DNA from 4 places in the Dactylosporangium sp. NPDC006015 genome. Region 1 is predicted to be linked to each of the others. Evidence: riboswitches for the same ligand, from Rfam matches in the RefSeq annotation. Region 1 holds a riboswitch; each other region holds the start of a gene.
What was found. Region 1 has a riboswitch for cyclic di-AMP ahead of ABZ321_RS37680 (NlpC/P60 family protein). Riboswitches for the same ligand answer to the same signal wherever they lie in the genome.
Positions count from the first base shown of each region.

Region 2: linked by a shared signal. The riboswitch ahead of ABZ321_RS14800 (hypothetical protein) and the one ahead of ABZ321_RS37680 (NlpC/P60 family protein) in region 1 are both predicted to bind cyclic di-AMP.
Region 3: linked by a shared signal. The riboswitch ahead of ABZ321_RS08770 (NlpC/P60 family protein) and the one ahead of ABZ321_RS37680 (NlpC/P60 family protein) in region 1 are both predicted to bind cyclic di-AMP.
Region 4: linked by a shared signal. The riboswitch ahead of ABZ321_RS07390 (hypothetical protein) and the one ahead of ABZ321_RS37680 (NlpC/P60 family protein) in region 1 are both predicted to bind cyclic di-AMP.

Region 1 is NZ_JBEXUD010000029.1:13,746-20,860, reverse strand. It holds gene ABZ321_RS37695 (NAD-dependent epimerase/dehydratase family protein) at 1-884, shown strand, start outside; gene ABZ321_RS37690 (sigma-70 family RNA polymerase sigma factor) at 1,301-2,224, shown strand; gene ABZ321_RS37685 (methyltransferase domain-containing protein) at 2,872-3,618, opposite strand; gene ABZ321_RS37680 (NlpC/P60 family protein) at 3,664-4,647, opposite strand; cyclic di-AMP (ydaO/yuaA leader) riboswitch at 4,656-4,800, opposite strand; gene ABZ321_RS37675 (ABC transporter ATP-binding protein) at 5,092-5,865, shown strand; gene ABZ321_RS37670 (ABC transporter ATP-binding protein) at 5,883-6,647, shown strand; gene ABZ321_RS37665 (AMP-binding protein) at 6,644-7,115, shown strand, end outside.
Region 2 is NZ_JBEXUD010000007.1:145,411-152,525, forward strand. It holds gene ABZ321_RS14795 (diguanylate cyclase) at 1-1,471, shown strand, start outside; cyclic di-AMP (ydaO/yuaA leader) riboswitch at 1,518-1,660, shown strand; gene ABZ321_RS14800 (hypothetical protein) at 1,811-2,551, shown strand; gene ABZ321_RS14805 (polyprenyl synthetase family protein) at 2,660-3,874, opposite strand; gene ABZ321_RS14810 (ElyC/SanA/YdcF family protein) at 4,029-5,018, opposite strand; gene dnaG (DNA primase) at 5,202-7,052, shown strand.
Region 3 is NZ_JBEXUD010000004.1:54,454-61,568, reverse strand. It holds gene ABZ321_RS08790 (SNF2-related protein) at 1-185, opposite strand, end outside; gene ABZ321_RS08785 (serine/threonine protein phosphatase) at 249-1,241, opposite strand; gene ABZ321_RS08780 (helix-turn-helix domain-containing protein) at 1,304-1,921, shown strand; gene ABZ321_RS08775 (MFS transporter) at 1,992-3,248, shown strand; cyclic di-AMP (ydaO/yuaA leader) riboswitch at 3,370-3,549, shown strand; gene ABZ321_RS08770 (NlpC/P60 family protein) at 3,557-4,546, shown strand; gene ABZ321_RS08765 (VOC family protein) at 4,570-4,974, shown strand; partial or broken gene ABZ321_RS08760 (ADP-ribosylglycohydrolase family protein) at 4,926-5,949, shown strand; gene ABZ321_RS08755 (hypothetical protein) at 5,971-6,114, shown strand; gene ABZ321_RS08750 (dienelactone hydrolase family protein) at 6,083-6,655, opposite strand; gene ABZ321_RS08745 (hypothetical protein) at 6,779-7,115, shown strand, end outside.
Region 4 is NZ_JBEXUD010000003.1:251,614-258,728, reverse strand. It holds gene ABZ321_RS07415 (phosphatase domain-containing protein) at 113-1,150, shown strand; gene ABZ321_RS07410 (MarR family transcriptional regulator) at 1,191-1,631, shown strand; gene ABZ321_RS07405 (hypothetical protein) at 1,628-2,029, shown strand; gene ABZ321_RS07400 (VOC family protein) at 2,026-2,436, opposite strand; gene ABZ321_RS07395 (exopolyphosphatase) at 2,449-3,414, opposite strand; gene ABZ321_RS07390 (hypothetical protein) at 3,497-4,513, opposite strand; cyclic di-AMP (ydaO/yuaA leader) riboswitch at 4,523-4,659, opposite strand; gene ABZ321_RS07385 (glycoside hydrolase family 19 protein) at 5,048-6,166, shown strand; gene ABZ321_RS07380 (NAD(P)/FAD-dependent oxidoreductase) at 6,228-7,115, opposite strand, start outside.

The DNA.
Region 1 (7,115 bases):
CGTCCGGCGATCCGGTCGACGGCGCGACGTTCGTCACCGTCGACCGGGAGGAGGCCGGCGGCCTGGGCGCGGTCGAGGGCACGTTCGACGCGGTGGTGGACGTCGCCCGCAAGCCCAGCCACGTCCGGCACATGGTCGCCGAGCTGGCCGGCCGGGCCGGTCACGTGACGTTCGTGTCCAGTTGCTCCGCGTACGCCGATGCGGTGACGCCCGACCAGACGTCCGAGACCGCGCCGCTGCTGCCGCCCGCCGACCCCGCGAACGAGGACCCCGCCGCCGGCGCCGAGGAGTACGGCCGGTGCAAGGTCACCTGCGAGGAGCTGGTCCGCGAGGGCTTCGGCGAGGTCCTCGTCAACCGGGCCGGGCTGATCGTCGGGCCCGAGGACCCCACCGGCCGGTTCGACTACTGGGTGGCCCGGCACGCCCGCGGCGGCGAGATCCTCGCCCCGGGCGACCCCGACGAGCGGGTGCAGTACGTGGACGTCCGCGACCTGGCCGACTGGATCCTGCGCTGCGCCGAGGAGGGCCGCACCGGCACCTACGACGGGATGGGCGCCCCGATGACCCGCCGCGAGTTCCACGCCGGGCTGCAGGCCGGGACCAGGGGCACCGGGACCCTCACCTGGGTGCCGCAGGACTTCCTGACCGGCCACGCGGTCGTGCCCTGGTCGGGCGCGCGGTCCCTGCCCCTGTGGCTGCCGCTGCCCGAATACGGCGGGTTCCTCACCCGGGACGTCACCCGGTCGCTCGCCGCCGGCCTGCAACCCCGCCCCCTTCCCGAAACGGCGGCCGCCACACTCGCGGCATTCAGTGACACTCGCCACATTACTGGTCTCACCGAAGAGGAAGAAGTCGAGCTGTTGCGGGAATGGCACGCACGGTAGGGGGTGGTGTGACGAGCCAGTCAGCATTTCGACAGACCGCTGCCCGCGTCGATTCCTGCGGATACATGTGCATTTGCCTGTCATGCGGGCGACTCTTGCCGATGAACAGCGGTGACCCCGGTCCCATCGAACGTCGTTCCCAGGGAACTCACAGCGAGTTTAGGCGTCTGACGGGCAGGAATACCACGTATCACTTGTTGCAACCGAAGCGAACCGGAGCTGCTCCCGAGTCGTCTAGGTAAGTGGTGCAACTCTCACGGGTCGTCACCGGAATCGCCCGCGAGGGTGGAATTCCGCAGGCCACGTGACCGTTGTGTAGGGGGCATACCCGGGGGGCACCCGTTTTAGCAGGGTGAAACGGGGAAGGCGAAGGATGGACGGGGAGGGGCCCGAAGGTGGAGAACGTGAAAGTGGAGATGCGACCCGATACAGGTGCAGAAGAGCGTGACCTGGTTGGTGTGTACCTGCATGAGATCTCCCGCACGCCGCTGCTCGACGCCGCTTCTGAGGTCGAGCTTTCCAAGGCGGTCGAGGCTGGTCTCTATGCGGAGCACCTGCTGGACGAGGGCCGGCTGCCCGACGGTGTGAGCGCCGCCGAGCTGCAGCGCCTCGTCGACGAGGGCGAGCGGGCCAAGGACCGGTTCATCCGGGCCAACCTGCGGCTCGTCGTGTCGATCGCGCGGCGCTATGTGCGGTCCGGCATGCCGATGCTCGACCTCATTCAGGAGGGCAACACCGGCCTGGTCCGCGCCGTCGAGAAGTTCGACTACGTGCGCGGCTACAAGTTCTCGACATACGCGACATGGTGGATCCGCCAGGCGATCAGCCGGGCGATCGCGCAGCAGGAGCGCACGGTCCGGCTGCCCGTCCACCTCGTCGAAGACGTCAACCGGATGCGCAACGTCGCGCGTCAGCTGACCCGCGAGCTCGGCAACGACCCCGAGCCCGAGCAGCTCGCCACCGCCCTCGGCGTCCCCGTCGAGCGCGTCCACGAGCTGAAGCGCTGGTCCCAGGACACCGTCTCGCTCGACACGCCGGTCGGTGACGACGGTGACACCAGCCTCGGCGACCTGGTCTCCGACTCCGACGCACCGTCGCCGGAGGACGTGGTCCTCGCCGCCCTGGAGCGCCAGCGCATCGAGGGTCTGCTCAATCACCTCGACGACCGGTCCGCGGGCATCATGCGCGCCCGCTACGGTCTGGAGGACGGCCGCGAGCACTCGCTGACCGAGGTCGCGAGCCGGTTCTCCCTCTCCCGTGAGCGCATCCGCCAGCTGGAGATCCAGGCCCTCGGCCGTCTCCGCGAGCTGGCCCGTGCCGAAGGCCTCCAGGCCGCCTAGCCCGCAGACGACCCGCAGCCCCTGACCGTCCCGGTCGGGGGCTGCTTCCACATGTTGGGACGCTTAGGTCTCGTTTAGGTCACCGACCATCGATCAACGCCCACGTCCCGTAGCGGTGCCGGCTCGCCCTCAACATTGCGGCACGACGCCCCGGGACCGGCCGCCGGCGCCCCGGCCCGTAACGCAGCGTCAGGAGCGGCGCGGGGCGGGTGCCCGGCTGGCGGCGCGGTGCCGGGAATCGCCCGCCGGGTCCCTTCGATGACGCGTCGCCCGGCTCGCCCGCCGACGTGCCCGCCGGCGGCCCGTCCTCCGGCCCGACCGGCGACGCCCCGGCCCGGGTGACAGAGGCGTCCCCTCCGTGCCGAGTCCTGGCCGTGCCGCGGTCCGGGTGGGCGGGGCGTTCCCGGCTGGTCGGCGGCGTCCGGGCCGGCTGGGCGGCGCTCCTGCCCTGCCCTGTCCGTGCCGTGCCGCGTCCGTGCCGTGCCGTGTCCTGGCCGTGCCGTGTCCGTGCCGTGCCGTGTCCTGGCCGTGCCGTGTCCTGGCCGTGCCGTGCCGTGTCCTGGCGGTGCCTGCCGCGGTCCGGGTGGCGGCCCGGCTGGTCGCGGTGCCAGGGCCCGGGGTGGCGGGCCGGCGGTCGGTGGGCGGGGTCAGGGGCGCCGGGCCACGACGAAGAGGCGCGGGAAGGGCAGGATCGTGCCGAACGGCTCGCGGGGGTAGCGCTCGCGCAGCGCGGCGGCCACCCTGGCCCGGAAGTCGTCGAGCTCCGCACCGGACAGGGCGTCGAAGTAGGGGCGCAGGCCGGTCCCGCTGAACCACTCCAGCACCGGGTCCTCGCCGGGCAGGACGTGGAAGTACGTCGTCTCCCACGCGTCCACGGCCAGGCCGAGCCCGGCGAGGGTGCGCACGTACCAGGCCGGCTCCCGCACCGGCGTCGCGCCGCGCGGCCCCAGGACGGTCGGGTCCAGGATGTCCGCGTCGAGGATCGGCCCGCCCGTCGGGACCTGGAACGCGAGCGTGCCGCCGTCGTCGAGCGCCGCGGCGAGCGTCGGCATCAGCGCGGCATGGTCGTCGACCCACTGCAGGGAGGCGTTGGCGACGATGACGTCCACGGAGCCGCGCTGCGGCCGCCACCCGGCGATGTCGCCGAGCTGGAACGACAGCTGCGGGGTGCCGAGCGCTGCCGCCTTCGCGAGCATCTCGGGGGAGGAGTCGATGCCGAGCACCGCCGCGTCCGGGTAGCGCGTCGCGAGGGTCGCGGTCAGCGTGCCCGGCCCGCACCCGAGGTCCACGACCGCGACCGGCGCGGTGGTCTGGATGCGCGCCACCAGCTCGTGGAAGGGCCGCGCCCGCTCCTCGGCGAAGCGGCTGTACTGCTCGGGATCCCAAGAGGCCATGCCCCAATCTTGCCGGGCATGGCCTCTTCGACGTGCTGTCAGGGCTTACTTGTGCGGTCTGCCGTAGCCGTACGTGTCGCTGCGGCCGTCGATCGACTGGACCTCGACGTTCCGCCCCGTCGTCGGGGCGTGGATCATCTTGCCGTTGCCGATGTAGATGCCCACGTGCCCCAGGCCACGGAAGAACGCCAGGTCGCCGGGGGAGAGCGCGGACCGTGAGATGTGCGTGGTCTTGCTCCACTGCTGCGCCGCGTTGTGCGGCAGGATGACGCCGGCCGCCTTCCAGGCGCCCATGGTCAGGCCGGAGCAGTCCCAGCTGCTGGGTCCGGCGGCGCCCCACTTGTAGGGCTCGCCGAGCTGGGCGCAGGCGAAGGCCACCGCCGCGTTCGCCGGTGACGTGCACTCGGCACCGAGCGCGACCTTGACACCCGTGGAGCCGGTGCCGCCGGTGGTGGAGCGGCGGCGGAGCGCCTCGAGCTTCTTGACGTCGCCCTCGATCTTCTTCTTCTTGGTCTCGAGCTCGGTCTTCTGCGCGGTCTCCGCGGCGAGCGTCTCGTCGATCTTCTTCTTCTCTTCGTCCAGCTTCGACTTGGCCGACGTGAAGTCGGCGATCTCGTGCTGCTGGTGCTTGCCGATCTGCTGCAGCGTGGTCAGCTGGTCCATGAGCGTGTCGGACGACCGCGCGTTGAGCACGATGCTGAGGTTCTGCAGGCTGCCCGCGCCCTTGAACGCCGCGACGGCGATGACGTCCACGTTGGCGTTGGCGTTGGCCATGTTGTCGACGTAGGGCTGGAGCTTCTTCTGCAGCTCGGCGGCGGCCGCCTGGGTGGCGGCCAGATCGCCATTGATCTTGTTGTAGGCCTCGACCAGGTCTTCGAGCTCGTCGCCCGCCTTCTGGATCTGGGCGTCGATCTCGGCCGCTGTCGGATCGGCCTTGGCGACACTCGCGGGCGCCACGATCGCCAGCGACACGACCCCGATGAAGAGCGTGCGCAGCAGGGACCGTTTGGTGCGGTGTCCAGCGGACAAGGGATGACCCTTCTTCACCGACCGCCTACCGGGTTAGCTGACGGGTTCGGGCGGGAAGAGTGCGCCCTACCGCGCTGTGCGGATTCACCCCAAGGACCCTGGGTCCCCGGCTCGACAGCGCCAGAGCGGCGCTCGACTCGGCGGCGCTTGCCCGGCGCCGCCCGGGGTGGGCGACGGACTGCCGTGCAGGCCAGGACATAACTTAACGTGATCACCAACGAAGCGAAACCCGCGAGCGTTGTTGAATATCGATTACCCCAAAAGTCCGAATCACGGCGGGTTGTCGCTCCACATCGGACAGTGACGCACCACAGAAGATGGTGTTGACGGACACACAATTGGGGCTTGATTCTGCTCTGAGACCCGGTTAAATACACGTAACTTTATTCACCGTCGATGCACATAGTTCGCCCACTCCGAACACCCCCGGAGGAGCGTCACCGGATGTTGCGTGTCCAGAACCTCGAGGTCGTCTACGACGACGTGATGCTGGTGCTGCGAGGCGTCAGCCTGCAGGTCCCACCAGGACGCATCGTCGCGCTGCTCGGCGCGAACGGTGCCGGCAAGACCACGCTGCTGCGGGCCCTGTCGGGCCTGCTCGGCGTCCACGACGGCGCCATCACCAAGGGCGCCATCACGCTCGACGAGAAGCCCATCCACCGGCTCAAACCGGCCGCCGTGGTCCGCCGCGGCGTCTCGCAGGTGATGGAGGGGCGCAGGACCTTCGCCGAACTGACCGTCGAGGAGAACCTGCGGCTCGGCGCCCACACCCGCCCGAAGGGCCGGGCGGAGGCGATGGACCGCATGTACACCCTGTTCCCCGTGCTCGCGCAGCGCCGCGGCAGCATCGCCGGCTACCTCTCCGGCGGCGAGCAGCAGATGCTGGCGATGGGGCGGGCGCTCATGTCGGACCCGGCGTACCTGCTGCTCGACGAGCCCAGCCTCGGGCTCGCGCCGCGCCTGGTCGAGCAGGTCCGCGACCTGATCGTGCAGATCAACCAGGCCGGCACCGGCGTGCTGCTGGTCGAGCAGAACGCGACCATGGCGCTGTCGATCGCCGAGCACGGATACGTGCTGGAGACGGGCAAGGTCGTGCTCGACAAGCCCGCCGCCGAACTGCTCGCCGACGACGACATCCGCGAGTTCTACCTGGGACGGGCCGAGCGGTCCTTCCGCGACGTGAAGCACTACAAGCGTCGCAAGCGCTGGCTGTCATAGAAAAATCAGGAGTCGCCGTGCTGCGTTTCGAAGACGTCCGGCTCAGCTTCGCCGGCGTCAAAGCCATCGACGGGGTTTCGTTCACCGTCGCCAAGGACGAGCTCTTCGCCGTCATCGGGCCCAACGGGGCCGGAAAGACGTCGATCTTCAATGTGATCTCCGGGGTGTACCGGCCGCAGCAGGGCAAGGTGTCCCTCGACGGCGCCGACCTCACCGGACTGCGCCCGGACAAGGTCGCCAAGCTGGGCGTGGCGCGCACCTTCCAGAACGTCGAGCTGTTCCAGCACCTGACCGTGCTGGAGAACCTCATGCTCGGCCGGCACCACCACATCCGCTACGGCACGCTCGCCGCGATCGCGTGGCTCGGCCGGGCCCGGCGCGAGGAGATCGCCAACCGGGCCGTGGTCGAGGACATCGTCGACTTCCTCGAACTGGCGCAGTGGCGCCGGCTGCCGGTGGGGTTGCTGCCGTACGGCGTGCAGAAGCGCGTCGAGCTCGGCCGGGCCCTCGCGATGGAGCCGAAGCTGCTGCTGCTGGACGAGCCGGTCGCCGGGATGAACCTGGAGGAGACCGAGGACATGGCCCGCTTCATCCTCGACGTCCGCGAAAAGCTCGGCGTCCCGATGATCCTCGTCGAGCACGACATGGGGCTCGTCATGGACCTCGCCGACCGGGTGATGGTCGTCGACTTCGGCGTCCCCGTCGCCACCGGCACGCCCGCCGAGGTGCAGAGCAACCCCGACGTCCTGCGCGCCTACCTGGGGGAGGTGGAGCGAGCATGACGATCGCCGAACTGGTCAGGCGGCACGCGGAGCGCACGCCCGGCGCCGTCGCCATGCGGGAGAAGCACCGCGGCATCTGGCGCGAGATCACCTGGCGTGACTACTGGAAGACCGCGGAGACCGTCGCCCGGGCGCTCAGGTCGCTCGGCGTCCAGCCCGGCGACCGGGTCGCGATCCAGTCGGAGAACCGCTCCGAGTGGCTCTTCGTCGACGTGGCGACCGTCGCGGTGCGGGCGGCGACCGTCGGGCTGTACCCGACGAACCCGCCGGACGAGGTGCGCCACATGCTCGCCGACTCCGGCGCCCGGATCCTCTTCGCCGAGGACCAGGAGCAGGTGGACAAGGCCCTGGCGGTCCTGGACGACTGCCCCGGGCTGGAGTGGATCGTCTACCTGGAGCCCAGGGGCATCCGCGGCCGGTACAAGCACCCGAAGCTCATCGCGTGGAGCGACCTCCTGGCGTCGCACG
Region 2 (7,115 bases), on a different contig from region 1:
CACCGGCAGCACCGTCGTCGAGACGTTGAACCGGATTGCCGACGCCGTCGTCGAGCACGTCGGGTTCGGCGCCGCCGTGGTCAACTACCTGCATCCGGAGGGTGTGTACGAGGCGGTCGCCATCGCCGGGTCCGAGGAGGCGCGGGCGGAGCTGCTCGGCGTCCGGTACCCGGCGGCGGAGTTCGACGCGCACCTCGCCGCCGCCGACGAGTGGGGGCAGCTGCGGTTCCTGCCGCACGAGCGGCACAACGACGGCATCCAGTCCTGGATCCCCGCCGCCCCCGACGGCGCGGACGGCATCCCGGAGGAGGAGCGCTGGCACCCCCTCGACGCCCTGTTCGCGCCGCTGTGCGCGCCCGACGGCTCGCTCGTCGGCGTGCTCAGCGTCGACCTGCCCGCCGACGGCAGGCGGCCCGGCGCGTTCCAGCGCGAGCTGCTGGAGATGCTCGCCGCGCAGGCCGGCATCGCGATCAACAACGCCAACCTGGTCGAGGCGCTGCGCCGGGAGCGGCAGCACCTGGAGGCGAGCGAGGCCGCGTTCCGGCTCGCGTTCAACGGCGCCGGCACCGGCATGTGCATGATCGGCCTGGAGGGAGCCGACACGACCCGCCTCGTCCGGGTCAACCCCGCGCTGTGCGAGCTGCTCGGGCGGGACGAGGACGTGCTCGTCTCGATGCGCTTCGGCGACTTCATCCACCCTGACGACTTCGAGCGCAGCCGGGAGGTGTTCGCCGGCGGCGCCGGCACGATCCGCGACTACGAGGTGCGCTGCGTCCGCGGCGACGGCGAGACGATCTGGATCTCCGCGACGATGTCGGTGGTCGCCGGGTCGCCCGCGTTCGCGATCACGCAGGTGCAGGACATCACCAGCCGCAAGGCCACCGAGGCCGACCTGGTGCGCAGGGCCTCCCGCGACCCGCTGACCGGCCTGGCCAACCGCGAGGCCGTCGCCGAACCCCTCGCGGCCGCGATCCGGCGGGCCCGCACCGAGCAGGTGATCAGCGCGCTGTTCTTCTGCGATCTCGACGACTTCAAAATCGTCAACGACACCCTCGGCCACGAGGCCGGCGACGCGGTCCTCGTCGCCGTCGCGCAGCGCCTCCAGTCGCTGGTGCGGCCCACCGACACCGTCGCGCGCCTCGGCGGCGACGAGTTCGTCGTCCTCATGGGCAACGTCGCCGCCGGCGACCTCGGCGTGCTGGTCGACCGCCTCGAACGCGCCGTCTGCGCACCCGTCACGCACCAGGGGCAGATCATGCGGGTCAGGGTCAGCGTCGGCGTGGCCGTGATCGATGACACGGTCGAGGACGCGGGCGCCGCGCTGCGGGCCGCCGACCGCGCGATGTACCTGGTCAAGGGCGGTCGTCACGCCGGCGAGGTGACCAGACGGGTGACGGCGTTCGGTGAGCGTCCGGGTGCTCAGGGTGGATTGCCGTTGCTGCGGTTGGCCCGGCCCGAGACGGCCCAGTAGGGTCGTTGAGTCCGCTCCGGTCGACCTGCACCGCATCGGTGCTGCCGGGCGGGCGCCGTCGAGTCGCGATCTTCGCGAGCCGGGGACCCATGCGCGTCCTCTGGGGTGTATCCGCGGCCTGGCCGCGGTAGGGCGAAACTTCCCGCCCGAACCCGTCAGCTAACCCGGTAGGCGGCACCGGAAGGAGTCTGCGTCGATGCCGGCCGCCCGCGCGCCCTCGTAACACCTCACCACTGGTTCCCCCCTTCCAGCATGCCGTCCTCGGGCGGCGTGCCGATGCCGCATGTCTTCTGCCTGCAAACGAAGGAAACATCAGTAGTGAAGCCCATATTGAAGGTGTTGCCACGCCAGTTCCACCCGCGACATCGCCGGCTGGTGCCCGTGCTCGGCGCCAGGGCCGGCACCGTCTCGGTCGCCGTCCTGTCCGCCACGCTGCTGGGCACCCTGCCGGCTGACTCGCCGGCGTCGATGTTCACCGGCCCCGCGTATGCCGAGTCCGCGGCCGCCTGGTCCTGGCCGTCGCCGTCGTCCCTGTCCGCTTCGGGGCCGTCGTCCGCGCCCTCCGCCGATGCGGCGCCGGCGCCCGCGACGGGGCCCCTGGCCGTCGCGGTGCCCGCCGCGCCCGTGCCGCCGGCGCCGCCGGTCGTCAAGCCCGTCGCCGGCCTCGACCAGCGGCAGATGGACAACGCCGCGATCATCGTCAAGCAGGGCCGGGCGCAGGGCATGCCCGACCGGGCCCTGGTCGTGGCGATCGCGACGGCGATGCAGGAGAGCGACCTGTACAACGTCGCCAGCTCCGCCGTGCCCGCGTCCCTCGGGCTGCCGCACGACGGCACCTCGACCGACCACGACTCGGTCGGGCTCTTCCAGCAGCGGGCCAGCCAGGGCTGGGGCACCGTCGCCGAGCTGATGAACCCCGCCCACTCCGCGATGCTCTTCTACAACGCCCTCAACCGGGTCGAGGGCTGGCAGCGGATGAGCGTGACCGCCGCGGCCCAGGCGGTGCAGCGGTCGGCGTTCCCGGGCGCGTACCAGAAGCACGCCACCCGCGCGGAGCAGGTGGTCGCCGCCCTCTCCTGACGCTCACCCGCACCCGGCCGGCGCGCCTTCTCGGGTCGCGCCGGTCAGGCGCCGGTTCATGGGTCGCCGGTCAGGCGCGGGTTTGTGGATCGCCGGCGGGGGTGTTGGTCAGGCCGGGTGGCGGGTCGCCCAGCGGGCCAGGGCGACGAGCTCGGCGACCGCGGCCGGCTCGGGGATCGCCAGGTCGAGGGCGACCAGGGCCTGCGCGAGGAGGTCGTCGGCCTGCTGGGCGCACCAGGAGCGGGCGCCGGAGCGTTCGACGACCTTCGCGGCGCGCTCCAGGTCGGCCTCGCTGAGGCGGGTCTCGCGGTGCAGCAGGTCGGCCAGCTCGTCGGCGCCCGCGGCGAGGGCGGCGGCGACCGGCAGTGAGCGGCGGCGTCCGCGCAGGTCGGCGAACGCCGGGCGGCCCGTCACGGCCGGGTCGCCCCAGATGCCCTGCAGGTCCTCGGCGAACCGGACGGCCAGCCCGAGCCGCACCCCGAACAGCCGCAGCTGCTCGACCCGTGCCGGGTCGCCGCCGCCGGCGAGCGCGCCGAGGGCGCACGCGCAGCCGAAGAGGGCGCCGCTGCGCTGCTCGACCGCGGAGATGCACGTGCGGAGCAGGTCGTTGCCGGAGCGGTGCCGGGGCAGCACGGGGTCCAGGGCCGTGCTGAGGTCGGTGTGTTGGCCGTGCAGGAGCTGCTGGACGGTGTCGCCGAGGATGCGGACGCCGGCCCGGTCGACGGATGCCGCCCCGGACTGCCGCCGCGCGTCGGCGCACGGGTCGGGGGTGCCGTGCTGCTCGGTGAACCTGTCCCGGGTCGCCCGGTCCTGCCGCACCGGCTCCCTGGAGGGCACGGACGGCACAGCCGGCACGGACGGCGCGGTGTCGGGCGTGGCGCGGCTGGCCTGGCGCAGCGGGCGTGGCACGCGTCTGGTCGGGTCGCCGGTCGCCGCCACGTCGAACGCGAGCGCCAGCATCGCCTGCCCGCCCAGCGTCGCCGGGTGCGGCCCCACCACGCTCCAGGCGGTCGGCCGGTGCAGGCGGGTCAGGTCGCCGTCGAACAGGTCCCGTTGCAGCCCCGACCAGTGGTGCACCAGCTCCACCGCGACGGCGCCCGCCACCGCGTCGTGCGGGTCACCACCGACGGCGCCCGCGCAGACGAGTGTCAGTGCGGCGCGCGTACGGGCGGCGGGCGGATCCTCGTCGAGCCCGCCGAGCTGCAGCTCGGCCACCTCGCGCGACGGCTCCGGGAGGCGCCCGACGGCGGTGCGCAGCGGCGGCCCGACCAGCAGCTCCGCCCATGCGAGGACGTCGTCGACGGTGCGCAGCACGGTGACCATCAGCCGGAAACCCCCGGACGCGGGATCATCACCGGTAACGCACCACCCATCGGGCCAGGCATGGACAAGCGCCGATCTGATGTCGGCGCCGTGGACGGGTCAAGTATGCCGCCGGTGCCTGCCGGACGTGCCCAAAACCACGATGGTGGGCGGGTCAGCGCATCGCCTGCAGCAGGGATGGATCCGGTGGTGACACGACTGCGGCCTGTCGGTGCCGGAGGGCCTCCCAGGCGGCCTTCGGCCCGGCCGCGACGTCCCTGGCCGTGTTGTACCAGATCGTCACCTGCTGGCATCCCTCGCAGAGGGCGGGCACCCCGTACGCGTCGACGCCCAGCCGCCGGCACAGCGTCACCGCACGGTGCAGGTGCAGCTCCTGGCTGACGAGTATGGCCTTCGTCACGCCGTACACGTCGCGGGCACGGCGGCACGTGTCATAGGTGTCGAGTCCGTGCGGGTCGACGACCATCCTGGCCGGATCGACGCCCTTGCCCGCCAGGTAGTCGCGCATCACCCGGACCTCATCTCCGGATCCGCCCTGCGCGTCACCGGAGATGAGCAGCGCCTTCACCTTGCCGGACGTGAGCAGCTGCGCGGCGACGTCGAGCCGCCCCTTGAGGAACGGCATCGGCTCCTGCCCGCCCGGCGCGACCTGGGCCCCGAACACGATCGCGACGTCCGCCTCCGGGGCCGTCGAGGCGGGACCGATACGGCCGAGGGAGGCCGCCCGTACCCACACGGTCGGTGACAACACGAGGACGGTGGCCGCGACGGTCCCCGTGAGGACGACCCTGAGCAGGATCCGGCGGCGCCGCTCCAGCCGGGTCTCGCGGCCGGCGGGGAGCGACTGCTTGTCGCGCGCCGCCCACCTGGCCCGCTCGACCTCGAACAGGAACCACGGCGGCACCGTGCCGTGCGTGCGCAGCGTCTCGCGCTCGTCGTCGTCGAGGTAGCCGGTGACGTGGTCGACGGCGAGCGAATACGCCGCCATCCGCGCCGACCCGCGCCCCTGGGACCGCAGCACCGCCCACGCGCCCAGCGTGGCGATCGTCAGCAGCCAGCCCCACGGCCCCAGCCGCCGACTGCGCCGCCGCAGCTGGTCCTGTACGGCCAGCCAGGCGACCCGCTCGTCCCGCAGTTTCGGCATGGCGGCCAGCATCGCACGGTGATGTGCGCCCATGGTGCCCGTGTGGTGTTGGCCGTGTGAAGCCGTGGCTGTGTGGTTTTGTCCGGGCGAGGCCGTGGCCGGTGTGGTGTTGCACGGGTGAGGTCGTAAATTGTCGTAGGCGCGAGGCAGGATGTAGGCCTCGGGTTGGGGAGGTGGCGTCGGGTGGCCGGCAAGATCAAGGACGAGGACATCGCCTTGGTACGGGAGCGCACCGCGATCGCGGATGTGATCTCCGAGCACGTGACGCTGAAGTCGGCCGGGGGCGGCAACCTGAAAGGGCTGTGCCCGTTCCACGACGAGAAGACCGCCTCGTTCAACGTCTCGCCCGCGCGCAACGTGTATTTCTGCCACGGCTGCGGCGCCGGCGGCGACGCCATCAAGTTCCTGATGGACCACGACCACCTGACGTTCGTCGAATCGGTCGAGCGGCTCGCCGGCCGCGCCGGCCTGCAGCTGCAGTATGTCGAGGCGGGCAGCGCGCCGGTCCGCCAGACGGGCCAGAAGCAGCGGCTCATCGCCGCGCACGCCGAGGCGGCCCGCTTCTATGCCGAGCAGCTCGGCTCGCCCGGCGCCCGGCTGGCCCGCGAGTTCCTCGCGCAGCGCGGCTTCGGCCGCGAGGAGGCGGAGCGCTATGGCTGCGGCTTCGCGCCCGAGGGTTGGGACCCGCTGAGCAAGCACCTGCGGCTGAAGGGCTTCTCCGCGCAGGAGCTGATCACCGCCGGGCTGTCGAAGGAGGCCCGCTCGGGCAGCCTCATCGACCGGTTCCGCCGCCGCCTGCTGTGGCCGATCAAGGACATCTCCGGCGACGTGATCGGCTTCGGCGCGCGGAAGCTGTTCGACGACGACGACGGCCCGAAGTACCTGAACACGCCCGAGACCCCGCTCTACAAGAAGTCCCACGTCCTGTATGGGGTGGACCAGGCCAAGCGCGAGATCGCCAAGCAGAGCAAGGTGGTCATCGTCGAGGGCTACACCGACGTGATGGCCTGCCACCTGTCCGACGTGCCCGTGGCGGTCGCCACCTGCGGCACCGCGTTCGGCGCCGACCACATCGCGGTCCTGCGCCGCCTGCTGCTGGACGCCGACGGCTACGGCGGCGAGATCATCTTCACCTTCGACGGTGACGCCGCCGGGCAGAAGGCCGCGCTGCGCGCCTTCGAGGACGACCAGCGGTTCGTCGCGCAGACGTTCATCGCCGTCGGCCCCAATGGCATGGACCCGTGCGAGCTGCGCATGGCGAAGGGCCCCGTCGCCGTCCGCGACCTCGTCGCCGACCGCCAGCCGCTGCTCGACTTCGCCCTCCGCTCCGTCATCCAGCGCTTCGACCTCGACACCGCCGAAGGCCGCGTCGGCGCCCTCAAGGCCACCGCCCCGCTGGTCGCGAAGATCAAGGACCGCACCCTGCGCCCCGAGTACGCCCGCAAGCTCGCCGGCGACCTGGGCATGGAGCTGGAGACGGTCCAGCGCGCCGTCGGCGCCGCCGCGAAGGGCGTCGTCGAGCCCCCACCCGCCGCCTCCACCCGCAAGATCCTCGCGCCCGACAGCGCCGAGGCCCTCGTCGAGCGCGAGGCGCTGAAGCTCGCCCTCCAGCAGCCCGCCCTCGCCGGCCCCATGTTCGACGTCATCGGCGCCGACATCTACGCCCACCCCACCTACACGGCGCTGCGCGCCGCGATCGCCGACGCCGGCGGCGCCTCGTCCGCGACCGGCGGGGCCGTCTGGATCGAGCGGGTCCGCGAGGCGTGCCCAGACCCGGCCGCCGCGGCCCTCGTCACCGAGCTGGCCGTCGAGCCGCTCCGCCTCGACGGCGAGCCCGACCCCCGCTATGTCGAGGCCACGATCGTCCGGCTGCAGCTGCCCGCCCTCAACCGCCGGATCGCCGACCTCAAGTCCAAGCAGCAGCGCATCAACCCGGTCACCCACGCCGACGAGTACCTGCGCCTCTTCAGCGAGCTCGTCTCCCTGGAGCAGCACGCGAGGGCGCTGCGCGACCGTAGTGCCAGCCGCTGGTGACCGTGCGCGTGCGGGGCGGGTGTCCCGGAGCCCCTGGCCGCTCCGGCGTTCGTGGCCGTTCTG
Region 3 (7,115 bases), on a different contig from region 1:
ACGGTGTCCTTGACCGTCTCGATCGACATCTTGCCGATCGCGTCCCACACCTGTGGCTCGCGCGCCACCTCGTACGCCGCGACGACCTCCTGCCGCGCCGCCGCCACGGTCCCGGTGACCGTCTCGGCGTCGCCCTGCATCTCGCCCGCCCGCGCCAGCAGGGCACGCGCCTCCCGCGGCCTCATGCTCGCTGCGCCGGCATACATGTTCTTGAAGGTACCGATACAGCGCCGGTGCCGCTCGGCGGGTCACTCCGGGAACGGTGGGGTGCGGGTCACGCCGTACACCTGCCAGAAGAAGTCGTTCATGGCCGCGGCGACCGGAGCGTGCCGCGCGACGATCTCCGCGTGCGGTGCGGGGAGCCCGCCGGGTGCCGCTCCCGCCGCGCACCGGCGCAGGTAGGCGTGGCGCTCGGCGGGCCCGGTGATCCCGGCGACGTTGGCGACGATCCAGTTGAGCAGCTCCCGCACGGCGTATTTCGCGTCGTGTTCCCGGTGGTGTACGACGAACGCCCGCTCCTGCGCGGTCAGCTCGAACCGGGGCGACGTGGCCAGCCCGAGATCCGTCAGGTAGAGCCGGTCGCCGTCGGTCAGGATGTTGCCGAAGTGCGCGTCGAAGTGCAGCAGCCCGTTGGCGTTCATGAAGGCGACGGCGGTCTTCAGGCGGCGCTCCACCGTGCCGACGGCGTCCGGATGCTCGCGCAGCCACGCGTCCAGGCGCTGCGGGACGTACTCGAGGAACAGCACCACGCTCGCCGACGCCGCCGCGAGCGCCTCCAAGCGCCGCCGCACCGCCGTCGAACCGTCCCAGTACGCGACGGCCCGGTCGATGTCCTGGTGCTCCTCGGCCGGCGGCGGCGCGCCCGGCAGCACGCGCCAGTGGTAGAGCAGCGGGAACGCCTCGGTCCTGCCGTCCAGCACCCAGCTCGTCGTCATGGTGTTCGCCGCGAGCTCCCGCCACGCGCCGAAGCCGCCGCCGCCGTGCGCGACGACGCTGTAGTGGCAGGACGTCGGCAGGTCGAACAGGTTCGCCGTCGACCGCACGTGCCGCGGGAGCCGCTCCAGGTCGGTCAGCGCGAGCCGCTTCGCGAAGACCGGCGTGCCGGCGACGTCCACCAGGGCCGAGGCGCCGCCGACGCCGACGCCGAGCGCCTGGGCGTTGTCGACGAGCTTGGCGAGCCTGGCGTCGCTGAGCAGGGCCAGCTCCGTGGAGACCGCGCAGAACCTGCTCAGCCGGGACATGGCGGCAGCCTAGCCCGTGCGCGGCGCCGCCGGGGGCGGGTGGCGCTCCGTACGATGCGCGCATGGGCAACGACGGCACAGAGGGACGCTCCTACCGCAAGGCCGCGGTGCGGCGGGCGGAGATCCTGTCCCAGGCCATCGCGCTGTTCGCGGAGCGGGGCGTGGACGCGTCGTTGCGCGCGATCGGTGCGGCGATCGGGGTCTCGCACGCGGCGCTGCGGTACTACTTCTCGTCGCGCGACGAGCTGCTGGTCGAGGTGTACCGGGCGCACGAGCAGGTCGAGCACGGCGACGCGGCGCAGAACGGGCTGTCGGCGGTCCGGCTGATGGAGCGCAGCGCGGAGCGCAACCGCACGATCCCTGGCCTGGTCGAGCTCTACGCCACGCTGACCACGGACGCCCTGCAGGCGGGGCAGCACCCGCTCACCCACGAGTTCGTGCGGGACCGCTTCCGGCTGCTGCGCTCGCACCTCGCCGAGCGGGTCCGCGCCGGCCAGCGCGCCGGCGCGATCGCCGCGGACATCGATCCCGACGACGCGGCGGCGCTGGTCATCGCCGCCTCCGACGGGCTGCAGCTGCAGTGGCTCCTCGACCCCGAGGCGGTGGACGTACGGCGCGCGCTGGCCCTGCTCGAGCGGCTGCTCCCCTCGTCGCCGACGGACGGGCCCGGAGCCGCTTGACCCCAGATTCTTCCATTGGAAGAATCACGCCGAGCCGCTGCCCCGCAGCGCGGAGCGGAGGCACGCAGACATGGTCCTTCCCGAGCAGGTCGAGCCGGCGGATCCGGCGCTCGACAAGCCCACGGCGCACGCGTCGGCGCTGCGGCTGACCCTCGCGTCGCCGCTCTACCGGGGCGCCACGCTCGCGGTGTTCCTGTCCGCGCTCGGCTTCTCGGCCGCCGCCCCGCAGATCGCGACGTTCCTGGTCAACGACCTGCACGCCTCGCTCACCGCGGCGGGGCTGTTCTACCTGACGAACCTGGCCGCGCCCGTGGCCGGGTTCCTGGTCGGCCGGCGGTCCGACCGCACCGGGCGCCGTCTCGGGCTGTTCCGCATCTGCGCCGCCGCCGGGTTCGTGGGCTGGATCGGCATCGCGTACTCGACCGAGCTGTGGATGCCCTACGTCATCAGCGCCGTCGTCGGCGGGTTCGGCGGCGCCGCGACGTCGCAGCTCTTCGCCGCCGTCCACGACGAGCTCAAGGCGCACCCCGGCCCGAACAACGACGGGGTGGTCGCCGTCGTGCGGATGGCCCTGACCGGCGGCTGGGTCGTCGGCCCGGTGGCCGGGTCGTTCCTGGCGGCGCAGACGTCGCTGCGCACCATGCTGGTCGCCACGGCGGTCTGCACGCTCGCCCAGATCGTGCCGCTCGGCGCGCTCCGGACAGCACCGGCGGCACCGGCCGGACCCGGCGACGCGCCGGGGGTCGGCCACCGGGGCCCCGGCCTGCGGGCGATGCTGCCGCTGCTGGCGTTCACCGGCCTCTACGTCCTCGTGTACGCCGGCGAGCCCGTCAAGTACGCGTACCTCCCGCTGTACATGAACGACCAGCTGCACTTCCCGGCCGGCCTCAGCGGCGCGGTCATCGGCATCCAGCCGCTGGTCGAGATCGTGCTGATGCCCGTCGCCGTGGTCGTGGCCCGCCGGACCGGCATGATGGAGCTGATGGTCCTCGGCGCCGGGTTCGGCGTGGCCGCCAACGTCTGCTTCGCCGTCACCGGCAACGCCGCCGGTCTGTTCGCCGGGCAGATCCTCATGGGCGGCGTGTGGGGCGTCTTCGCCACGCTCGGCATCATCGTCGCCCAGCGGCTCCTGCCGACCGCTGTCGCCACCGCGTCCGCGATCTTCATGAGCTCCACCGCGCTCGCCTCCGCCCTCGGCGGTGCGGCCGGCGGCACCGGCGCCGCCGCCATCGGGCTCCCGCGGGTGTTCCTCATCCCGGCCGCCCTCGCCCTGCTGGCCGTCGCCGGCCTGGCCGTCATGGCCCGCTCCACCGACCGCCACCGGTGACGAGCCGGGCAGGTCAGTCTTGTGTCTACGTTAAGTGTGGCTTAGATCGAGCGCCGGCAGTGTGGTCCGGCGTTACGTTTGGGCCGGCCTGCCGGACATCGCCCGCCCCGCCGGGGTGGCCGGGCAGCCACCGCCGAGTTGTCGGTCGCGCGGGCACGATGCGTGCGGCCGGTGAGCCGGGGAACCAATCGGGGCTTCCCCATGGGGTGAATCCGCGCCCGCCACACCGGGGCGCGGTAGGGCGCGCCTTCTTCTCGCCCGAATCCGTCAGCTAACCCGGTAGGCGGTCAGCGAAGAAGGACTGTGCCGTGTTCAACGGACGTACGACGCTCCGCGCCTCGGTCGTCGCGCTGGCGGTGGCGGCAATGATCGCCCCGGCCTGCGCCGCGCAGGCGGACCCGACGCCGCAGGAGCTCCAGGCCCAGATCGACAAGGGCAACCAAGAGGTCGAGCACGTCGTCGAGCTGTACAACAAGGTCAACGGCGACCTGGAGACCACCCAGGCGGCGATCACGAAGCTCCGGGCCGACATGGCGCCGCTGCAGGAGACCATGGCGACGGCGCAGGACAACGCCTCGGCGCTCGCGGTCAACGCGTACAAGACCGGGGGCGACCTCGGCACTCTGTCACTGATGCTGGGGGCGACGTCGACCGACACGCTCACCGCCCGCGTCGGCACCCTCCAGCAGATCTCGCACAGCCAGCAGCGGGACCTGGCGGCGTACACGGCGGCGAAGGGCGCGCTCGACACCGAGCAGCGGCGCCTGGACGAGACCCTCGCCGCGCAGAGCCAGCAGAAGACGGAGCTGGAGACCCGCCGCAAGAAGATCGAGGGTGACATCGCCCGCCTCGACGCGCTGCAGGCCAAGGCCGAGGCGGCCGCCGCCGCGGCGAAGGTCAAGACCACCACCCCTCCCCCGGCGACGACCCCGGCCAAGCCGCCGGCCGTGTCCGGCAACGCCGGCAAGGCCGTCAACTACGCCTGGGCACAGCTCGGCAAGAAGTACGTGTGGGGCGCGGCCGGACCAAACACGTTCGACTGCTCGGGCCTGACCATGATGGCGTGGAAGGCGGCCGGCGTGACGCTGCCGCACAACGCCGCGCAGCAGTGGTCGAAGGTCCGCCACATCTCCCGCAGCCAGCTCGCCCCCGGCGACCTGGTGTTCTACAACGGCCTCGGGCACGTGGGCATCTACATCGGCAACAACCAGATCATCCACGCCCCGAACAGCCGCACGGTCGTCAAGGTCGCTCCCGTCGACATCGACACGCTGTACGGCTACGGCAGGGTCGCGTAGTCACGGACGGTAGTCTGCCGGGCATGCGCATGTTGCATCTCGGGCTGCGGGTCACGGATCTGGAGCGCTCGCTCGCGTTCTACACCGCGGTCGGCTACGCGAAGGTCGGCCACGTCCCGGAGACCAGGTTCGGCAGCCTGACGATGCTGCAGCTGCCCGGCGACCCGTTCGTCAGCCTCGAGCTGGTGCACGACCCCGCCCGGCCGGTCACCGACACCGGCGCCGTCAACCACCTCGTCATCCAGGTCGGCGACCTCGGCACCACGGTCGCCGACCTGGCCGGCAGGGGCATCGCGGCCGGGCCGCCGACCGACCACGGCGAGGGCATGGCCACGTCCTGGCTCACCGATCCCGACGGGTACCGCATCGAGCTCGTACAGTGGCCGCCCGGCCATCCGGAGGGCATGACCGCGGCCGACTTCGCCTGACCGCCGGCCTGTCATGCGCCCGGCCGCCCGGCTGCACGGCGTGGCGGGTGGTGCGCGGAAACGGTTCGACAGGCGCGGTGACCGGCTGCCACGATCGGACGGTGATCACCGACGTCGACGCCGCGACCCGCTCGTTGCACGGGACGGCGCTGGGCGACGCGTTCGGCGAGACCTGGTTCTTCCGGCCCGCCGACCAGATGCGGTGGCAGATCGAGGAGCGGCTGGTGCCGCAGGGCCCGTGGCCGTGGACCGACGACACCGCGATGACCGTCTCGCTGTACCAGACGCTGCGCGAGCACGGCCGGGTCGAGCAGGACGACCTGGCCCGCCGGCGCGTACGCCGCCGACCCGTACCGCAACTACGGCCCGTCCATGCACGGCGTGCTCCAGGCCATCGGCGACGGCGAACCCTGGCGGTCGGTCACGGCCGCCCAGTTCGACGGCCAGGGCTCGTGGGGCAACGGCGCCGCGATGCGCGTCACCCCGCTGGGCGCCTGGTTCGCCGACGACCTCGACCTGGTCGTGGAGCAGGCGACCCTGTCCGCGGCGGTCACCCACGCGCACCCCGAGGCGGCCGCCGGCGCGGTCGCCGTGGCCGTCGCGGCCGCGCTGGCGGCACGGCGGGTGCCGGCCGGGGAGCTGCTGCCGCGGGTCGCCGACCGCACACCCGACAGCGAGGTCGCCACGCGGCTCCGCCTGCTCTGCCGGCGGCCGTTCGACCGGGAGCCGGAGTGGATCGCCGGCGAGGTCGGCTGCGGCATGCTGATCTCCGCCCCCGACACCGTGCCCTACGCGATCTGGTGCGCCGCCCGGCACCTGGACGACCTCGCCGAGGCGCTGTGGGCGACGGTCAGCGCCGGCGGCGACATGGACACGACCTGCGCCATCGTCGGCGGCATCGTCGCCGCCCGCACCGGCCTCGACGGCGTGCCCGCCGAGTGGGTCGACGCCCGCGAACCGCTTCCAACCTGGTAGGACACGACCGAGGAGTCGACCGTGACCAGCAGGCCCGACCGCTGCCGGGTACAGCTCGCCGTCCTGCACGGCACCGACCCGGGACCGGCGGCCGTGCCCGCCTACGCCTGGCTGCTCGACGCGCTGCGGGCCGTCAGCCCAGCAGGTCGAGGGTCCGCCGGATGAGCAGCGCCGTCGCCTCCGGGTCGTAGGTCGGCAGGGAACTGTCGGCGAAGTAGTGCTGGTCGCCCGGGTACAGGAACAGCTCGCCGTCCTTCGCCTCGGCGACCAGGTCGCGGGCGGCGTCGATGTCACCCTCGCCGACGAAGATCGGGTCGGCGTCCATCCCGTGCACCTGGACCGGCACGCCGGCGGGCCAGGCGGCGCCGAACTCGGTGACCGGCACGCACGAGTAGCACAGCAGCGCGCCGCGGGCGCCGGGGCGGGTCTGCGCCAGCATCTGCGCGGGCAGCACGCCGAGGGAGAAGCCGGCGTAGACGAGCTCGGCCGGCAGGTCCGCGACCGCCCGCGCGCCGCGGTCCAGGATCTCGCCGGGGAAGCCGAGCTCGGTGGCGTATGCCATGCCCGCCTCGATGCTGTCGAAGGTGCGCCCGTCGAACAGGTCGGGGGTGTGCACCGTGTGCCCGGCCCGGCGCAGCGCGTCGGCGAACGCGACGACGCCCGCCGTCAGCCCCTGTGCGTGGTGGAACAGGACAACCTCAGCCATACCCCCACCATATATGCGTTGCCACCCAGCCCCCGGGTGGACGGGCAACGAATGCGTCGACGTCGAATGGTGTACTGGTCGTACCGACATCATGATCGATCGGCGTGAGGTGAGGAGCGGGGCATGCGGTGGTTCCGGCGCAAGGCGGCCGGCAGGGCTGTCCTGGTCGACCCGGCACGGCAGGAGGCGCTGCTGGCCGACGTCCGGCAGCGGTACGGCCCGCACGTGGCCGGCGGGTGGCAGCAGCAGGCGGCCTCGCTGGCGCAGGTGTTCGCCGGCGACGACGGGCTGTCCGCGGCGACCCGGATCGTGCACGACACGGCCGAGCACGCCCACGCCGACGTGCAGGCACAGGTCCGCGGGCACCGCGTGGACCGGCGCGACTACCGGGCGCTGTACCGGCAGATGGGGCCGCACCTGCGGTACCGCCTGACGGAGCTGCCGACGGGGCTGTTCCCGT
Region 4 (7,115 bases), on a different contig from region 1:
TAGAAGCGAAGAGGGGGTTCAGGCTCCCGGATTTATGCCACGGTCGCGGAATTGTCACCCTACGTGTGCTGGTGCGGCGGGGTGGGCGCTGTGACAGGGTGATCCAGTGTCGTTGACCCCATCAGGTCCGGTCCGCCTGCACCGCGCCGCGCGCATCGAGGACGCCTTCCACGACGTGCTGGAGCGGCGGCTCCGGCTGCGCGGGTGGAAGGTCGCCGTCACCCCGTACACCGGCTACGGCGCCCCCGGCTGGGTCCGCGTCCTCGGCCGGGTCCTGCTGGCCCGCCTGGACCCGAAGCCCGGCAGGCGCCTCAAGAAGCTGCGCGGCTGGCGCTCGTTCACCGCCGTCTCCGTGGCCAACGCGCCCGTGCGGATCACGGCCGGGGGGCGCACCTGCGAGGTCCGCTGCGACCGTGGCGGCTTCATCGACACCGTCATCGAGGCCGACCTGGCCCCGGGCTGGGCGACGGTCACGCTGGAGAGCGAGGACAGCGCCCCGGTCGAGGCGCCGGTGAGGATCATCGACCCCTCCGTCCGCTTCGGCATCGTGTCCGACGTCGACGACACCGTCATGGTCACGACGCTGCCCCGCCCGCTGCTCGCCGCGTGGAACACGTTCGTCCTCGACGAGCACGCCCGGGCGTCCGTGCCGGGGATGGCCGTCCTGTACGAGCGGCTGGTCAACGCCAACCCCGGCGCTCCGGTCTTCTACCTCTCCACCGGCGCCTGGAACGTGGCGGCGACGCTCACCCGGTTCCTGTCCCGGCACCTGTACCCGGCGGGCCCGCTCCTGCTGACCGACTGGGGCCCGCAGCCCGACCGGTTCTTCCGCAGCGGCCAGGCGCACAAGCGGGCGTCGCTGGCCCGGCTCGCCTCGGAGTTCCCCGACATCCGGTGGCTGCTCGTCGGCGACGACGGCCAGCACGACCCCGAGATCTACGCGGAGTTCGTCGCCGAGCACCCCGACAGCGTCGCGGCGGTCGCGATCCGGCACCTCTCGCCGACCCAGGCCGTCCTCGCCGGCGGCTTCCCGACCCCGGTCGGCAGCGCCCGCCGCCTGCCCTCCTCCGCGGACGCCGCGCAGCGCTGGCTGCGCGCCCCCGACGGCGCCGGCCTGTGGCGCCTGCTGCGCGACACGGAGCTGCTGTAGTTAGTAGCCATGGCTACTATTGCCATGTACAGTTTCTGGCATGAGTCCTACACCCGGGTTCCTGGTCTGGCGGCTGTCCATGAAGTGGAAGGTCGCCGTGGACCGGGCGCTGGCGCCGCTGGGGCTCACGCACGCGCAGTATTCGCTGCTGGCCACCCTGTATGGCCTGCAGCACGACCCGCGCAGCGCCGAGCTGCCCAGCCAGCGGCGGCTCGCCGACCACACCGGCCTCGAGGCGCTGTACGTCTCGAAGCTCGCCCGGACCCTGGAGTCGGCCGGCCTGCTCGACCGGCTCCCCGACCCCGCGGACACGCGCGCCGTGCAGCTGCGGCTCACCGACCGCGGCCGCTCGGTCAGCGCCGAGGCCGTCGGCATCGTCCGTGAGCTCATGGCGGAGCTGCTCGCGCCGCTGCCCGCCGATCGCCAGGCCGCGTTCGTCGCGGACCTGCAAGCCCTCCTTCTGGAAAGAGGTCCGTCATGACCACCCTCAACGGGCGCATCCTCGGCCAGGCCGAGCGCGCCACCCGCGCCGTCCTCGACCGCCTGCTCGCCCGCTCCGGCACCACGTTCGAGCAGTGGGTCGCCGTCAACCTCACCGCCGCCGGCCCGCTGACCCGCGACGAGCTGCTCGCGCAGATGTCGGCCGGCCTCCGGACCGACCCGGCCGGCCACGTCGACGCGGCGTTCGCGGCCGGCCTGCTGACCGGCGACGTCGCCCTCACCGACCTGGGCCGTTCGCGGTACGAGGAGATCAGCGCCGGGATCAACGCCATCGCCGGGCAGATTTATGGTGATTTATCGCCAGAAGACCTCGACACGGCCGGCCGGGTCCTGCTGCAGGTCACCGCCCGCGCGAACGCCGCACTCGCGGCGGCCTAGAACTCCGGCATGACCATCCACAGGTGGCCGTCGGGGTCGGCGAAGGTCCCGGCGTAGCCCCACGGCTGGTCGGCGGGCTCGGTGACGACCCGCCCGCCGGCGGCCCGGGCACGCTCGATCACGGCTCGCACGTCCTCGCGCCCGGGCACCGGCCGGTGCAGCACGCACTCGCTGGTGCCGGCCGGCGCGACGGCGTGCTCGCCGATCGCCCAGGCGAAGCCGTCGGCGGGCACCAGCATCAGGGCGACGCCGTCCGCGAGTTCGAACCGCAGCGGCTCCGGCAGCCCGTCCCCGCCTGGCTGGCCGTCCCCGCCCGCCGGCTGGATCGGCCCGGTTTCGAGGACGGCGCGGTAGAAGTCGTGGGAGGCCACGCGGTCGGCGACCGGCAGCGCGATGGTGAAGGTCATGCAAGGTTTACGTCAGGACGCGCCGGAACTCATCGCCGCGGCGCGCGGGGCGCCGACCTTCGCGATGATGTCGGCCAGGACCTGCTCGGACTCGTCGTGCGAGACCTGACAGGTGCCGGCCGCGAGGTGGCCGCCGCCGCCGTACTGCAGCATCACCGAGCCGATGTCGGTCGGTGACGTGCGGTCGAGGATCGACTTGCCCACCGCGAAGACGGTGTTGAGCTTCTGCTTGCCCCAGATCACGTGGATGGAGACCCGGGCCTCGGGGAACAGCGCGTACACCATGAACCGGTTGCCGGCGTAGATCACCTCCTCGTCCCGGAGGTCCACGACGACCACGTCGCCCTCCAGGTGGCTCACCCGCCGCAGCTGGTCGACGAAGAGCTCCTGCTGCTCGCGGAACAGCTCCGCGCGCTCCGCCACGTCCGGCAGCGCCAGGATCTCCTCGACGTCCTGGTGGTCGATGCACGCGTCGATGAGCTGCATCATCAGCTGGTAGTTGGAGATCCGGAACTGCCGGAACCGGCCCAGTCCCGTGCGGCTGTCCATGAGGAAGTTCATCAGCGTCCAGCCGACCGGCTGCAGGATGTCGGTGATGTCGTACTGGGCGGAGTCCGCCTTGTCGACCGCTTCCATCAGCTCGTCGGACACGTTCGGGAACCGCGCGGCGCCGCCGAAGTGGTCGTAGATGACGCGGGCCGCCGACGGGGCCTCCGCGTCGATGATGTGGTTGGTCCGGTCGTCCATGTTGTCGCCCGCGTTGCGCAGGGTCTCCGAGTGGTGGTGGTCGAAGACGAGGTGGGCGCCGGGCGCGTAGGGCAGGTTCGTCAGGATGTCGTCGGGTCCGATGTCGACCGTGCCGTCCTGGACGTCTTTGGGGTGCACGAACGTGATGTCGCCGATGAGGTCCAGGTGACGCAGCAGGACGGCGCACACCAGGCCGTCGAAGTCGCTGCGCGTCACGAGTCGGTGCTTCACTTCGGATCCCCTCACCCTGCGTCGGCCGGTCGACAGTTGCCCTATCGGCCGGCCGTACGCAGACGTGAGGTCTTGGCGGTGCTTACAGGAGCGAGAGGTGCACGTGGTTGGTGTGGTCGCTGGAGGGGTCCCCGCCCACGCCGCTGTAGTGGTGCCAGCCGACCGCGGGTGTCCACACCTGTTTGAACCAGATGACGTACATGACGCCGAGCCGGTCCGCGTTCTTCACGAAGTACGTCGCCAGGTTGGCCCCGTAGACCTTGTCCTCACCGGCGGCGACGCCACCGAAGCCAGACTTGGCCTGCACCGAGAAGTCGCACGCGCGGCCCTTCGGGTGCTCGTACGGCCCGCTCGGCCGGTAGCAGGACACGAACCGCTTGAAGCCCGCCGCCTGCGCCTGCTGCATCGCGTGCAGCGTGCGCATCGTGATGCAGCCGCTGGTGGTCGGGTCGTTCTGCTTGCACGACTCCGAGGACCAGCCGCCGCTGGCGTTGCGCGGCGACGGCTGCGCGAGCGGCAGGTTGGCCGACACGAAGCCGTTGCTCGGCCCGCCCGCCTGGGCCAGGCCCTTCTCGGCTTCCTTCTTCTTCGCGGCCATGACGGCGACCTGCTCCTGCTGGAGCTTGACCTCGCCCTCGAGCGCCGTCTTCTGCGCCGCCTGGTCCCGCTTCAGCTGGTTGAGCTCGCGCAGCAGGTTGTCGTTGTGGTGGGCGATCTCGTCGATCGAGCCGGCCCGCTCCGCGAAGCCGGTGGGGCTCCCCGAGTCCATCAGCGCCACGAACGTGGTGAGCGGCCCTGTCCGGTACGCGGCGACGGCGATCGCCGACACCTGCTCGGTGACCCTGGCGAGGTTGGCCTCGGTCTGGGCGAGCTTGGCGGTCAGGTCCGCCTGGTTCTTCACCGAGGCGTCGTACTTGTCCTTGGCCTCGATCCACGCGCGGGTGCTCTCGTCGAGGACCTGGGCGAGGGACGCGTTGGATCCCTCGTCGCCCGTGTCGTCTCCCGGCTCGGCGGCGGCCGGAGTGGCGGCCATCCCAAAAAGGACGGCGGCCGTCATCAGGACGGCGATGATCCGCCGACCGGGATGTCGTGATGACATCTGGCTCGTTGTTCCTTCCGTCGGCCGCCGACCGGGTTAGCTGACGGGTTCGGGACGGAACGACCCCTACCGCGGTTGCCCGCGGATTCACCCCACTGTGCGGTTGGGTCCCCGATTCGCCGGTGTCGAGCCGGCGATTGGGCGGCAGTCGCGCCCGGCGCCGCGGGGGGCGGCGCCATGTCGGACGGGACCGACGGCCAGCCTACCCAGGGCGATCAGACCGCGCAGCGTACTGCCTGTCCGCCGCTGTGACGCACCTCTCGAAACCGCGCCGTCCAAGCAGGTCGCCTAAGCTTGCCGAAAGAATCTCGCGTGACGGAAATCACTCAACTGGCCTCACCCCGACGGCAACGTTCTCGCCCGGGCGATTGTTTTACGCCACCCCGCGGTCACCCCGTGTCACCCCGAGTCACCTCGGAAAGGTGAGGTTAGGGGAACCGTAAAGATTCTTCATAAATCGATGTGATTGCTCCTGTACCGCGGTGGTGGCTGGTCGGATGGGGGCTCAGCGTCGATCTGAACGGAAGTGATCTGGTGTCCAGAGTGCGCCTGTGGGCGGGGCTCGCCGCGACCGCCGTCGTCGGTGGCGTCATCGCCGTCTTCAACATGCTGCCGGCGTCGGCGGCCACCTGTGCGCCGGCGTGGCAGGCGTCGGCCGTGTACACCGGGGGTGCCACGGTGTCGCGGAACGGGCACAACTTCCTCGCCAAGTGGTGGACGCAGAACGAGGCGCCGCCCGGGAACACCGGCGTGTGGCAGGACCAGGGGTCGTGCGGCGGGAGCACGCCGCAGCCGCCGACGCAGACCGGGTCCGCGGGCGGGTGCAGCTTCCCGGCGTGGGTGCAGGGTCGCAACTACGTGACCGGTGACATCGTGAAGTTCACCGACGGTAAGTACTACATCGCCGAGCACGACAACCCGGGGTACAGCCCGACGATCAGCACCTGGTACTGGGACCCGTACACCTGCAACGGCGGAGGGGGCGGCACGACGCCGCCGCCGAACCCGACCACGAACCCGCCGTCGAACGGGGCGTTCGTCGTCAGCGAGGCCCAGTTCAACCAGATGTTCCCGAACCGGAACCCCTTCTACACGTACAACGGCCTGGTCGCGGCGCTGAACGCCTACCCGGCGTTCGCGAAGACGGGATCGGACGCCCAGCGCAAGCAGGAGGCGGCGGCGTTCCTCGCGAACGTGAACCACGAGACCGGCGGCCTGGTGTACATCGTGGAGCAGAACACCGCAAACTACCCGCACTACTGCGACACGAGCCAGCCGTACGGCTGCCCCGCCGGGCAGGCCGCGTACTACGGCCGCGGGCCGATCCAGCTCAGCTGGAACTTCAACTACAAGGCCGCCGGTGACGCGCTCGGCATCGACCTGCTGCGCAACCCGAACCTGGTGCAGACCGACCCGGCCGTGGCGATGAAGACCGCGCTCTGGTACTGGAACACGCAGACCGGCCCGGGCACGATGACGCCGCACAACGCGATGGTCAACGGCGCCGGTTTCGGCGAGACGATCCGCAGCATCAACGGCAGCCTCGAGTGCGGCGGGCGCAACCCCGCGCAGGTGCAGAGCCGGGTCGCGGCGTACCAGCGCTTCGTCGGCATCCTCGGCGTGGGCGTCGGAGCGGGCTCGCTCAGCTGCTAGTCGCCGAAGACCAGGAGGGCGCCCCGGGGAGTGGGGCGCCCTTCTCTTTGCCTTCCGACGGTTACGGCAGGTGCTGGCGGTACTCCTGCAGCGCGCGGCGGGCGAAGACCTGCTGGAACGTGGCGACCCGCTCCGAGCGGCCGCGGCCGATGAAGCTGACGAACCAGTGCAGCACCGCGGTGACCCGGTTCTTGAAGCCGACCAGGTAGAGCAGGTGCACGGCGAGCCACATGAGCCAGCCGACGATCCCGGAGAAGTGCAGCTTGCCGACGCTCGCCACCGCCGAGAAGCGCGAGATCGTGGCCATGCTGCCCTTGTCGAAGTACTTGAACGGCTGACCGGTCGCCTCGCCGGCGAGCCGCTTCTTGATCTGGCCGGCGGCGTGGCGGCCGCTCTGGATCGCGACCTGCGCGACGCCCGGCAGCCGGTTGAGCGACATCATGTCGCCGATCGCGAAGATCTCCGGGTGGCCCGGCACGGTGCAGTCCGGCTCGACCTCCAGCCGTCCGGCCCGGTCGGTCGAGGCGCCCGTCGCCTTCGCCAGCTGCGTCGACAGCGACGGCGCGGCCACGCCCGCCGCCCAGATCTTCGTCATCGACTCGATCCGCTGCCGGCCGTTGCGCGTCTCGACCTCGATGCCGGTCTCGTCGACGTCGACGACCTTCGTGCCGAGCTCGACCTCGACGCCCATGGTGTGCAGCTGCCGCAGCGCCTTCGTCGACAGGTGGTCGCCGAAGCTCGACAGGACCGTGTCGAGCGCGTCGATCAGGATGATCCGCGCGTGCTTCGGGTCGATGTTGCGGTACTGCCCCGGCAGGTGCCGGTGGGCGAGCTCGGCGATCTGGCCGGCCATCTCGACGCCGGTCGGACCGGCGCCGACCACGACGAACGTCAGCCACCGCTCGATCGCGGCCGGGTCGGTCTCCAGCTCGGCGAGCTCGAACGCGCC